3 regions of the Telluria sp. ZT3P25 genome follow, and region 2 is predicted to be linked to each of the others. Evidence: predicted binding sites of a transcription regulator. Region 2 holds the regulator's gene; each other region holds the start of a gene.
What was found. The regulator LexA, encoded in region 2, represses DNA repair genes until DNA is damaged. The targets are predictions, from matches to a motif close to ACTGTATNNNNATACAGT.

Region 1 (3,274 bases), 1.0 Mb from region 2:
GACGGTCACTATCCGGTCATCCTCGCGATCATCTCGATCGCGCGCGGCCTGGGCCTGAACCTGATCGCCGAAGGCGTCGAGACCGAGGAACAGGCGCGCTACCTGCGTGCCAACGGCTGCATGACGATGCAGGGCTACCTGTTCTACCGTCCGATTTCGCTGGGCGACTTCATGGTGGCGCTGCGTACCCGGCCCGGATCGAACCTGCGCGCCGTGCTGGCCTGAGTGGGCATGCCCGACACGTCGTTGTACAGCGCCGAATTCCTGCGTGTGAAAGGCCTGGCCGAGCGTGGCGTGGCCGAGGCCCAGCACAGCCTGGGCTTCATGTACGTGAACGGCCAGGGTGTGGCGCAAAGCGATGAACTGGCGGTGAGCTGGTACCGGCTTGCGGCCACGGCCAACCTGGCGCAGGCCCAGTACAACCTCGGCGTGATGGTGCAGAAGGGCCAGGGCGTGAAGCAGGATTTCACGCTGGCTGCCCACTGGTACGAACGCGCGGCCAGCCAGGGTTACGCGCTGGCCCAGTACAACCTGGGCTGGCTGTACGCCAAAGGGCAGGGCGTGGCGCAGGACGTGGGCCGCGCGCTGTACTGGTTCCGCCAGGCCGCCGAGCAGGGCGAGGCGGGCGCCCAGCACAATCTCGGGATGATGTACGACACCGGCAAGGGCGTGGCGCAGGACCATGAAGCGGCCCTTGAATGGTACCGGCGCGCGGCCAGCCAGGGCTACGCCCGATCGCAGTACAGTCTGGGCCTGCGCTACGAGAGCGGCCAGGGCGTAGCGCGCGACCCGGCGCAGGCCCTGGACTGGCTGCGCAAGGCCGCGCTGCAGGGCTATGCGCCGGCCCAGTTCAATCTGGGCCTGCGCTTCGACAAGGGCCAGGACGTGGAAGCGGACGGCGAACAGGCGATGCTGTGGTACGGCCGCGCGGGCATCCAGGGCCATGCCAGCTCGCAGTTCAACCTGGCGCTGATGTACGACACCGGCCACGGCGTGCCGCAGGACGATGCACTGGCCGCGACCTGGTACCGGCGCGCCGCGCAGCAGGGCCACGCCGGCGCGCAGGACAGCCTGGGCATGCGCCATGAGCACGGCCAGGGCGTGGTGCAGGATGCAGTGCAGGCAGCCATCTGGTACCGCCGCGCGGCCGAGCAGGGCTTGCCGGTAGCGCAGTACCACCTCGGGCAGCTCTTCGATACGGGCAACGGCGTCGAGCGCGATGCGGTGGAAGCCACGGCGTGGTACCGCAAGGCTGCCGAGCAGGGGCACCTGCGCGCGCAGTTCGACCTGGGCCTGCGCCACGAAAACGGCGTCGGCGCAGCGCAGGACAGCGTGCAGGCCCTAGCCTGGTACCGGCGCGCCGCGGCGCAGGGTTACGCGGCGGCGCAGTACATGGTGGCCACGCTGCTCGACCGACACGACCTGGGCGACCCGGCCGAAGCCACCGACTGGCTGCACAAGGCGGCCGACCAGAAGCACGCACTGGCGCAGTTCGAGCTGGGGCTGCGCTACGACTGCGCCAAGGGCGCCGAACGCGATTACGAAGCCGCCCATTTCTGGTACCTGTGCGCGGCGCGCCAGGGCCATGCGCGCGCGCAGTTCAACCTGGGCGTGATGTATGCGGCGGGGCAGGGCGCGCAGCGCGATCTAGTCGAAGCGTATGCGTGGCTGCATCGGGCAGGCGGCGCCGGAATCCGGCCCGCGCGCGACTACCTGGCCCGCACCGCGCGCCGGATGGACGCGCAGCAGTTGTCGCTGGCCGAGCGCCTGTTGCACGCTTAGCCAACGTCCCGTCTTTGAACCGGCGCCGCCCGCGCACGGGTGCGCTGCCGCACTCTCTATCATGACACGCCACGCTATACTGTATGCCCATACAGCCACGGGCGTCCGATGGAACTCAACGACAAGCTCGAAATCCTGGCCGACGCGGCCAAGTACGACGCATCCTGCGCCAGCAGCGGTGCGCCCAAGCGCGGCTCCGAGGGCAAGGACGGCCTGGGCGCCACCACCGGCATGGGCATCTGCCACAGCTACACGCCCGATGGCCGCTGCGTCTCGCTGCTCAAGATCCTGCTCACCAACTTCTGCATCTACGACTGCCAGTACTGCATCAACCGCCGTACCTCGAACGTGCCGCGCGCGCGTTTTGCGGTCGACGAAGTGGTCAAGTTGACGCAGGATTTTTACCTGCGCAACTACATCGACGGCCTGTTTCTCAGTTCCGGCATCATCCAGTCGGCCGACTACACGATGGAGCAACTGGTGGCCGTGGCGCGCACCCTGCGCGAGGTGCACAACTTCCGCGGCTACATCCACCTCAAGACGATTCCCGATGCCGACCCGCTCCTGATTACCGAAGCGGGGCGCTGGGCCGATCGCCTGTCGGTCAATATCGAGCTGCCCACGCACGATAGCGTGACCAGGCTCGCGCCCGAAAAGAGCGTCCACACGATCAAGCTGGCGATGGGTTCCATCCGGCGCAAGCTCGATGAAAAAGCCGAAGAGCCAAGGTCGCCCGCGTTCGCGCCGGCCGGCCAGAGCACGCAGATGATCGTCGGGGCCGACGCCAGCGACGACCACACGATCCTCAACACGGCCGAGACGCTGTACGGCAGCTATAAACTCAAGCGCGTGTACTACTCCGCGTTCAGCCCGATCCCGCAAAGCCCCAAGAGCGTGCCGCTCGCTCCACCGCCGCTGCTGCGCGAGCACCGCCTGTACCAGGCCGATTTCCTGCTGCGCAGTTACGGCTTTACGGCTGGCGAAATCATGCCGCAAACGGGCAACCTGGCGCTGGACATCGATCCCAAGCTGGCCTGGGCGCTCTCGAACCGCGACCAGTTTCCGATGGACCTGAACCGCGTCGATGCGACGCTGATCGCGCGCATCCCCGGCATTGGCCTGCGCAACGCCAAGCGCATCGCCGACCTGCGCCGCATCCGCCGCATCCGCTGGGAAGATTTATCGCGGCTGCGCTGCAGCCTGAAAAAGCTGGCGCCGTTCGTCGTCACCGCCGACTACAAGCCGGCGCAGGGCGCGACCAGCTCCGACCTGCTGCGCAAGCACATGGCCGACGCGCCGCAGCAGATGAACCTGTGGCCGGAGCTGCAGGCAGCATGACCCCCGCGGCCACTGCAGCCGTCGTCGCCAGCGAAGCCGTCGCCGCGGTCCGCGCGGGGCAGCCGCTGCTGGTGGCCTCGTTCGTCGAGTGGCGCGCCACGGCCCGCGCCCTGCTGCGCGCTGGCGTGCCGCCCGAGGCGGTGACGTGGGGCGA
Region 2 (3,274 bases):
CATGGGCATTGCCGAGTCGCTGATCCGTGTGTCGGTGGGCATCGAGGATACCGACGACCTGGTCGAGGACTTCCGTCAGGCGCTGGACGTGTAGGCACGGCCCACCGCGCGGCGTATCGCGCGGCGTATCGCGCGGCGTTACCGCGTGGCGTTACCGCGCGGCGTTACCGCGCCGCGTAAAGCCATGCAAAGAAGGCCGGCGCGATGCCGGCCTTGTCATTTTTACGGTTGAGTCGCGCTGTCAAAGGGGGCTATGATGCCTCATCGTCAGCTTGTCATTTTCTTCGGATGCCCATGAAACGTTTTCTGCTCTGCCTTTCTCTGACTATTGCCAGCACCGCCTATGCGGGCGAGCTGGAAGACGCCAATGCGCTGTTCGAAAAGAAGGATTACGCGGGCGCGCTCAAGCTGTATACCAAGCTCGCCAACGCCGGCAATGCGCAAGCACAGCAGCAACTGGGCCAGATGTACTGGTATGGCGAGGCGGGCACCGTCGACGAGGCGGCGGCCAGGGCATTGTTCGAAAAGTCGGCCGCCAAAGGCAACAAGGTCGCGGCCGAATCGCTGGTCGTCATGCAGCAGCGCGTGACCAAACGCGCCGAGATCGATTACTGGATCAAGGGTTATGATGGCGCCGAGCTGCAGTCGGGTGAATACCGCTGCCCGTCGCCGCGCATTCCGGCGGTGTCGAAAGTGAATGACGAGATCGATCGCGTCAACAAGCTGGTAACAGGCTGGCAGGATTGCTACAACAAGATGGTGACGAACCTGAACGCGCAGTCGCCATTGACGAAGAAGATCCCGGCCGATATCGCCAAGCTGATGAACAAGCAGGAAGCGGACGCGTCGGCAGCCTACCTGGAGCAGGTGCGGCAGAACATCGCGGAAGGCGCGAAGGTCAGTTCAAAGATGATCCTGGCAGATTTTGCGGCGTGGCGCAGTGCTACCGAAGCGTTCATAAACCAGCATAATGCGGTGGTGAAGAAGGCGTCGAATTAAGGGGTAGGCAGGACAGGGCGGGGTAAAACAGGCGCCGGCAGGAAAGCCGGCGCCATTACATCAGTTCCAGCTACGCATCAGGCCGACAGCCAGGCCTTCGAGTGCAAACTCTTCGTCCGGCGACACGGCAATGATGTTGAAATCGGGGTTCTCTGGCAGCAGCTCGACCAGGTCGCCCGTCTTGCGATAACGCTTGACCGTGACTTCGTCGCCCAGACGCGCGACGACGATCTGGCCGTTCTTGGCGCTGTCAATTTTCTTGACCGCCAAAAAGTCGCCATCCATGATGCCAGCGTCGCGCATCGACCAGCCTTTGACCTTCAGCAGAAAATCGGGCCGCGCCGCGAACATGGCTGCGTCGACGTTGTAGGTGGCTTCGACGTGTTCCTGCGCCAGGATCGGATTGCCCGCCGCGACGCGCCCGACCAGCGGCAGCGACATGAACGACGGCGGCGGCATCGGGATGGCCTCGACGCTTGCGCCGATCAGGCGAATGCCGCGCGACGTGCCCGGCGAAATTTCGATGGCGCCCTTGCGCGCCAGTGCTTGCAGATGTTCTTCAGCCGCATTGGCCGAGCGGAAACCCAATTCGGAAGCGATTTCAGCCCGGGTCGGAGGGAAACCGGTGTTCTCGATCGCTTCCTTGATCAGGTTCAGGATCTGTTCTTGCCGTGCAGTGAGCTTTAGCATAAATGTGTTACAGCAACCGGTTATGTGTGTAACCTGTATTTTTGTACAGTATTCTGCGGCGCGCAAGGGGAAACGCAAAAAATATCGCGAAAATCGCGATTCAGCATGCAATAAGGCGTCAAAACACTGGAATTGTCGAGTCAGATCTGCCGTAACTAAGACAGATCGCGCCTGCGATGCCGCATTGGGGCTTTCCAAGTCAACGACATCCAGGTTATAATTGCCGGCTTTCCCTTCCCACACTCGTCTTGACGCCGAGGTGGGCATTTGTTAAACGTCCTCAAGGAGTAATGCATGCGTCATTATGAAATCGTGTTTATCGTCCATCCGGACCAGAGCGAACAAGTCCCGGCGATGATCGAGCGTTACAAGACCACGGTGACCAGCCGCGGCGGTAACATCCATCGCGTTGAAGACTGGGGCCGCCGCCAGATGGCATACCAGATCCAGAAGCTGCCAAAAGCACACTACATCTGCCTGAACATCGAATGCGACAACGAGACCCTGGTCGAGCTGGAAACTGCATTCAAGTTCAATGATGCGGTTCTGCGTCACCTGACCGTCAAGCTGAAAAAAGCTGAAACCGCACCGTCGCCGATGATGAAATCGGTACAGCGCGAAGACGCAGCCAAGAGCCACCGTGCCGAAGCCGCTGCGCCAGCAGCCGCTCCAGCCGCTGCGCCAGCGCCTGCTGCTGCTTAAGTTTTCCCCAGTTATTCGTAGTAACCAGTAATACCGGGTGCACAGCGCAAATCACCTCCAGCTCATGGCGACCATCGCCGAGCGCGACGTACTGCGTTACACCCCGGCCGGTGTGCCAATCGTTTCAGCCGTCCTGATGCACGAATCGCAGCAGGAAGAGGCCGGAGTCGAGAGGTCGGTCGCGTTCGAAGTCCCTGCGTTCGCCGCGGGTGAGATTTCGGGCAGGTTTGCCAGCGCCGAATTGGGCGCCAGCTACAGGTTCAACGGATTTCTTGCACGGAAAAATCGCAACAGCAAAGCCCTGGTGTTTCACATCATTGATTTCAGTGCCGCTTAACCCGGCAATTTAGATACAGGAGCCTCAAATGGCATTCGGTAAAAAGTTCGACAAAAACAAAGCGAAACTCAAAGAGAAGCGCAAACAGCAAAACCCGCTGTTCAAGCGCAAGAAATTCTGCCGTTTCACCGCCGCTGGCGTTGAGCAGGTGGACTACAAGGACGTCGACACCCTGAAGGACTTCGTCCAGGAAAACGGCAAGATCATGCCAGCACGTCTGACCGGCACCAAGGCGCACTACCAGCGTCAGGTCGACACCGCGATCAAGCGCGCACGCTACCTTGCGCTGCTGCCGTACACCGACCTGCACCACGGTTAATCGTCGGTCACGACAGTCAGACATCTGGAGATCACTATGCAAATCATTCTGTTGGAAAAAGTAGTCAACGTCGGCAACCTGGGCGACGTCGTCAAGGTCAAGGACGGTTACGCACGTAACTTCCTGATCCCACAAAAGATGGCCCGCCGCGCTACCGCCGGCGCAGTCGCCGAGTTCGAAGCCAAGCGCGCTGAACTGGAAAAAGCAGCAGCTGAAAAGCTGTCGGC
Region 3 (3,274 bases), 110 kb from region 2:
CCTGGCCCACGCCCAGCTGCTGCAGCGTCGCGCCCAGCGCCGGGTAGTTGTCGGCATCAAAGCGGCCCGACAGCACGATGCGGTCATCGATGTCGATGCGGTACAGGTCGGCCGTGACCGACGTTGCCTGCGTGGGCGACCAGGTCAGGCCCAGCGTGTAGCTCTTCGATTCTTCGTCCTTCAGCTGCGGGATGCCGGCAGCGGCGGCCACGCGGCCACCGTTTGGCGCCAGCACGACGTCCAGTGGCTGGCCGCTGACGAAGTCGGTGAAGGTCGACGAGAAGTAGGCCTGCTGCAGCGACGGTGCGCGAAAGCCCGTGCTGGCCGAGCCGCGCAGCAGCACGTTCGGCGCCAGGCGATAGGCGGCGGCGAGCTTGCCGGTGGTGGTCGAGCCGAAGTCCGAGTAGCGCTCGTAGCGCAGCGCGGTCTGGATCTTGAGGCGGTCGGTGAGATCCGTTTCGATGTCGACGTAGGCCGCGTTGCTGTGACGGTCGGTATCGGTTTCGTCGCCCGGCTGGAAGCCCGGGAAGCCCTGGCTGCCGGCGTTGCCGCCAATGCCCACGCCATCGGCGTCGATGTACGAACCGGCTTCGCCGGCAAAGATCTGGTAGTTCTCGCGGCGGTGCTCGAGGCCGAACGCGACGTTCATGCCCTTGAACACATCGCTGTAGAAGCGGCTGATGTCGGCGTTGGTGGTCGCCTGGCGGAACGAGAACGCGCCTGCGTAGAAGCGGTCGGCGCTGCGGCCCTGGCCACCACCCAGCAGATCCAGATTGGCGATCGAGGCGTTGAGCGTGTTGGCGATGTCGTACTTCAGGCGGTTGTAGCCGTAGGTCTGCGACAGGTCGGCATTCCATTCGCCGGCCGTCCAGCGGTAGCCGACGGTGCCCCAGCGGTCATCGACCTTGCCGTTGATGAACGGCACGAACCCGTCCGGGTACATCGCGGCCGAATTGCGCGACGGGATGTCCTCGGAGCCCAGGCCTTCGCGGCCGAAGGCGGCCGACGAGGCGTCGCGCTGCTGCACGCCGGCGGTGAAGTAGAACTTGCCGCCCGCACCGGCCGGGAATTCGCCGTTCAGGTAAATGGTCTGGTTTTCGGATTTGGTGTCGCCGATGATGCGCGGGTTACCAGGCTCCGAACGGTTCGAGCGGCCGCGATCCGAGTATTCGCCGGTGATGCCCAGCACGCCGCCACCAAGGGCCACGCCGCAGTAGGCCGACGCCTGCCAGTTCTCGCCATCGCCTTCGGTGTACTGGCTGTAGCCGGCCACCGATTCGCAGCCCAGGCTTTTCTTCAGGTCGATGTTGATCACGCCCGCAATCGCGTCCGAGCCGTATTGGGCGGCGGCGCCATCGCGCAGCACCTGCACTTCGCGGATCGCCATCACGGGGATGCCGTTCATGTCGGTGCCCGTGTTGCCGCGGTTGCGCGCGCCGAACAGGTTCACCAGTGCGACCGTGTGGCGACGCTTGCCGTTGACGAGCACCAGGGTCTGGTCCGAGCCCAGGCCGCGCAGGGCGGCCGAGTCGATCAGGTCGGCGCCGTCGGCGCCGGTCTGGCGCGTCGAGTTGAACGATGGCGACAGGTTGCTCAGTACCTGCGCGAGGTCGAACTGGCCGCTTTGTTCGGCCGCTTTCGTCATCGGGATGAAGTCGATGGCGACCGGGGTGTCGGTGCTGGAGGCGGCGCCGACGCGGCGCGAACCAACGACGCTCACGCTGGGCACGACGGCGTCAGTGGTGATGGCGGGTGCGGTTTGCGCCTGGACGGCGACCGGGGCGAGGGCAAGTGAAGCGAGAATGGTGCTGCCATACAGACTGGACAACACGGAGCGGGGCATGATTTTGAGTTTGAGCACAGGTTTCTCCGAAGGATGTTCGGATACTATCAATGGATCCTTCGATTACCGTTGCAATGTGGCATTAACACAACGTTCTGATTGTATAACTTTGTATTATCAAGTCGGGTGCATAACTAATTTCCTGCGGTAAATAATGCGCGTGAGGTCAAAAAGGTCGGCTATACTGTGTTTTTATACAGTATTTGTCATTTGACATGAGCCCGGCGTGACACAGCCTCCGACCAACCAGCCTCCCGCAGCCACGACCCTGCCGCCCTATGCCGAGTTGTTCTGCCTGTCGAACTTCTCGTTCCTGCAAGGGGCGTCGCATGCCGAGGAGCTGGTCCTGCGCGCGGTGCAGCTCGGGTACTTCGCGCTGGGGATCACCGACGAATGCTCGCTGGCCGGCGTCGTGCGCGCGCATGCCGAGGCAAAAGAAGCCGGCCTGCCGCTCATCATCGGCGCCCACTTCCATTTGCAGAACCCCGATGGCAGTCCGGCGCCATCACTGATTTTGCTGGCGCAGAACCGCCAGGGCTACGGCAACCTGTCCGAATTCATCACGCTCGGACGCACGCGTGCCGAGAAGGGCACGTACCTCTTGACACCCGATGACCTGGCCGAGCCGGCACCCGAGAACGCGCATCTGCGCCACATGCCCGATTGCCTGGCGATCCTGCTGCCGCCGTATCCGGGGCACGAAGCGCAGGACGTCGACCGCCTGCATGCGCAGGCGGCGTGGATGGCCACCACCTTTCCGGGGCGCGCCTGGCTGGGTCTGACGTCGCTGCACCGCGCGTTCGACGATGCGCATCGCGCCACGGTCGAAGAAGTCGGCTGGCAGCACGGCTTGCCGATCGTGGCGCTGGGCCACGTGTGCATGCACGTGCGCTCGCGCAAACCGCTGCAGGACACGCTGACTGCCACGCGCCTGAACAAGGCGGTGGCCGACTGCGGCTACGGGCTGGCGCAGAACGCCGAGCAGCACCTGCGCTCGCGCCTGCGCCTGGCCAATCTGTACACGCCACAAGTGCTGGCCGAGACGGTGCGCGTGGCGCGCCTGTGCACGTTCTCGCTCGACGAACTGCGCTACGAATACCCGGACGAAGTGGTCCCGCCCGGCCACACGGCGGCGAGTTTTTTGCGCGCCGAAACCTGGATCGGCGCGCACCGGCGTTTTCGCGAGGGCATCCCGGCCAAGGTGCAGGCGCAGATCGAGCACGAGCTGGCGCTGATTTCCGAGATGCGCTACGAGCACTACTTTTTGACGGTGTACGACATCGTGCGCTTCGCCCGCTCGCAGCACATCCTGTGCCAGGGCCGCGGCTCGGCGGCCAATTCGGCTGTCTGCTATTGCCTGGGCATCACCGAGGTCGATCCGGCCCGCGCCAGCCTGCTGTTCGAGCGCTTCATCTCGCGCGAGCGCAACGA

Region 1: AC56LY_RS18010 (putative DNA modification/repair radical SAM protein) is a predicted target of LexA. The motif match lies at 1,861-1,878, and genes of this name have one in related genera.
Region 3: AC56LY_RS14030 (error-prone DNA polymerase) is a predicted target of LexA. The motif match lies at 2,027-2,044, and genes of this name have one in related genera.

What each region holds. Positions count from the first base shown of each region.
Region 1 is NZ_JCASIJ010000001.1:4,058,829-4,062,102, reverse strand. It holds gene AC56LY_RS18020 (GGDEF/EAL domain-containing response regulator) at 1-225, shown strand, start outside; gene AC56LY_RS18015 (tetratricopeptide repeat protein) at 232-1,782, shown strand; gene AC56LY_RS18010 (putative DNA modification/repair radical SAM protein) at 1,891-3,120, shown strand; gene AC56LY_RS18005 (UdgX family uracil-DNA binding protein) at 3,117-3,274, shown strand, end outside.
Region 2 is NZ_JCASIJ010000001.1:3,050,293-3,053,566, reverse strand. It holds gene AC56LY_RS13610 (cystathionine gamma-synthase family protein) at 1-94, shown strand, start outside; gene AC56LY_RS13605 (tetratricopeptide repeat protein) at 295-999, shown strand; gene lexA (transcriptional repressor LexA) at 1,060-1,689, opposite strand; gene rpsF (30S ribosomal protein S6) at 1,984-2,391, shown strand; gene priB (primosomal replication protein N) at 2,429-2,728, shown strand; gene rpsR (30S ribosomal protein S18) at 2,757-3,047, shown strand; gene rplI (50S ribosomal protein L9) at 3,084-3,274, shown strand, end outside.
Region 3 is NZ_JCASIJ010000001.1:3,158,034-3,161,307, reverse strand. It holds gene AC56LY_RS14035 (TonB-dependent receptor plug domain-containing protein) at 1-1,861, opposite strand, end outside; gene AC56LY_RS14030 (error-prone DNA polymerase) at 2,070-3,274, shown strand, end outside.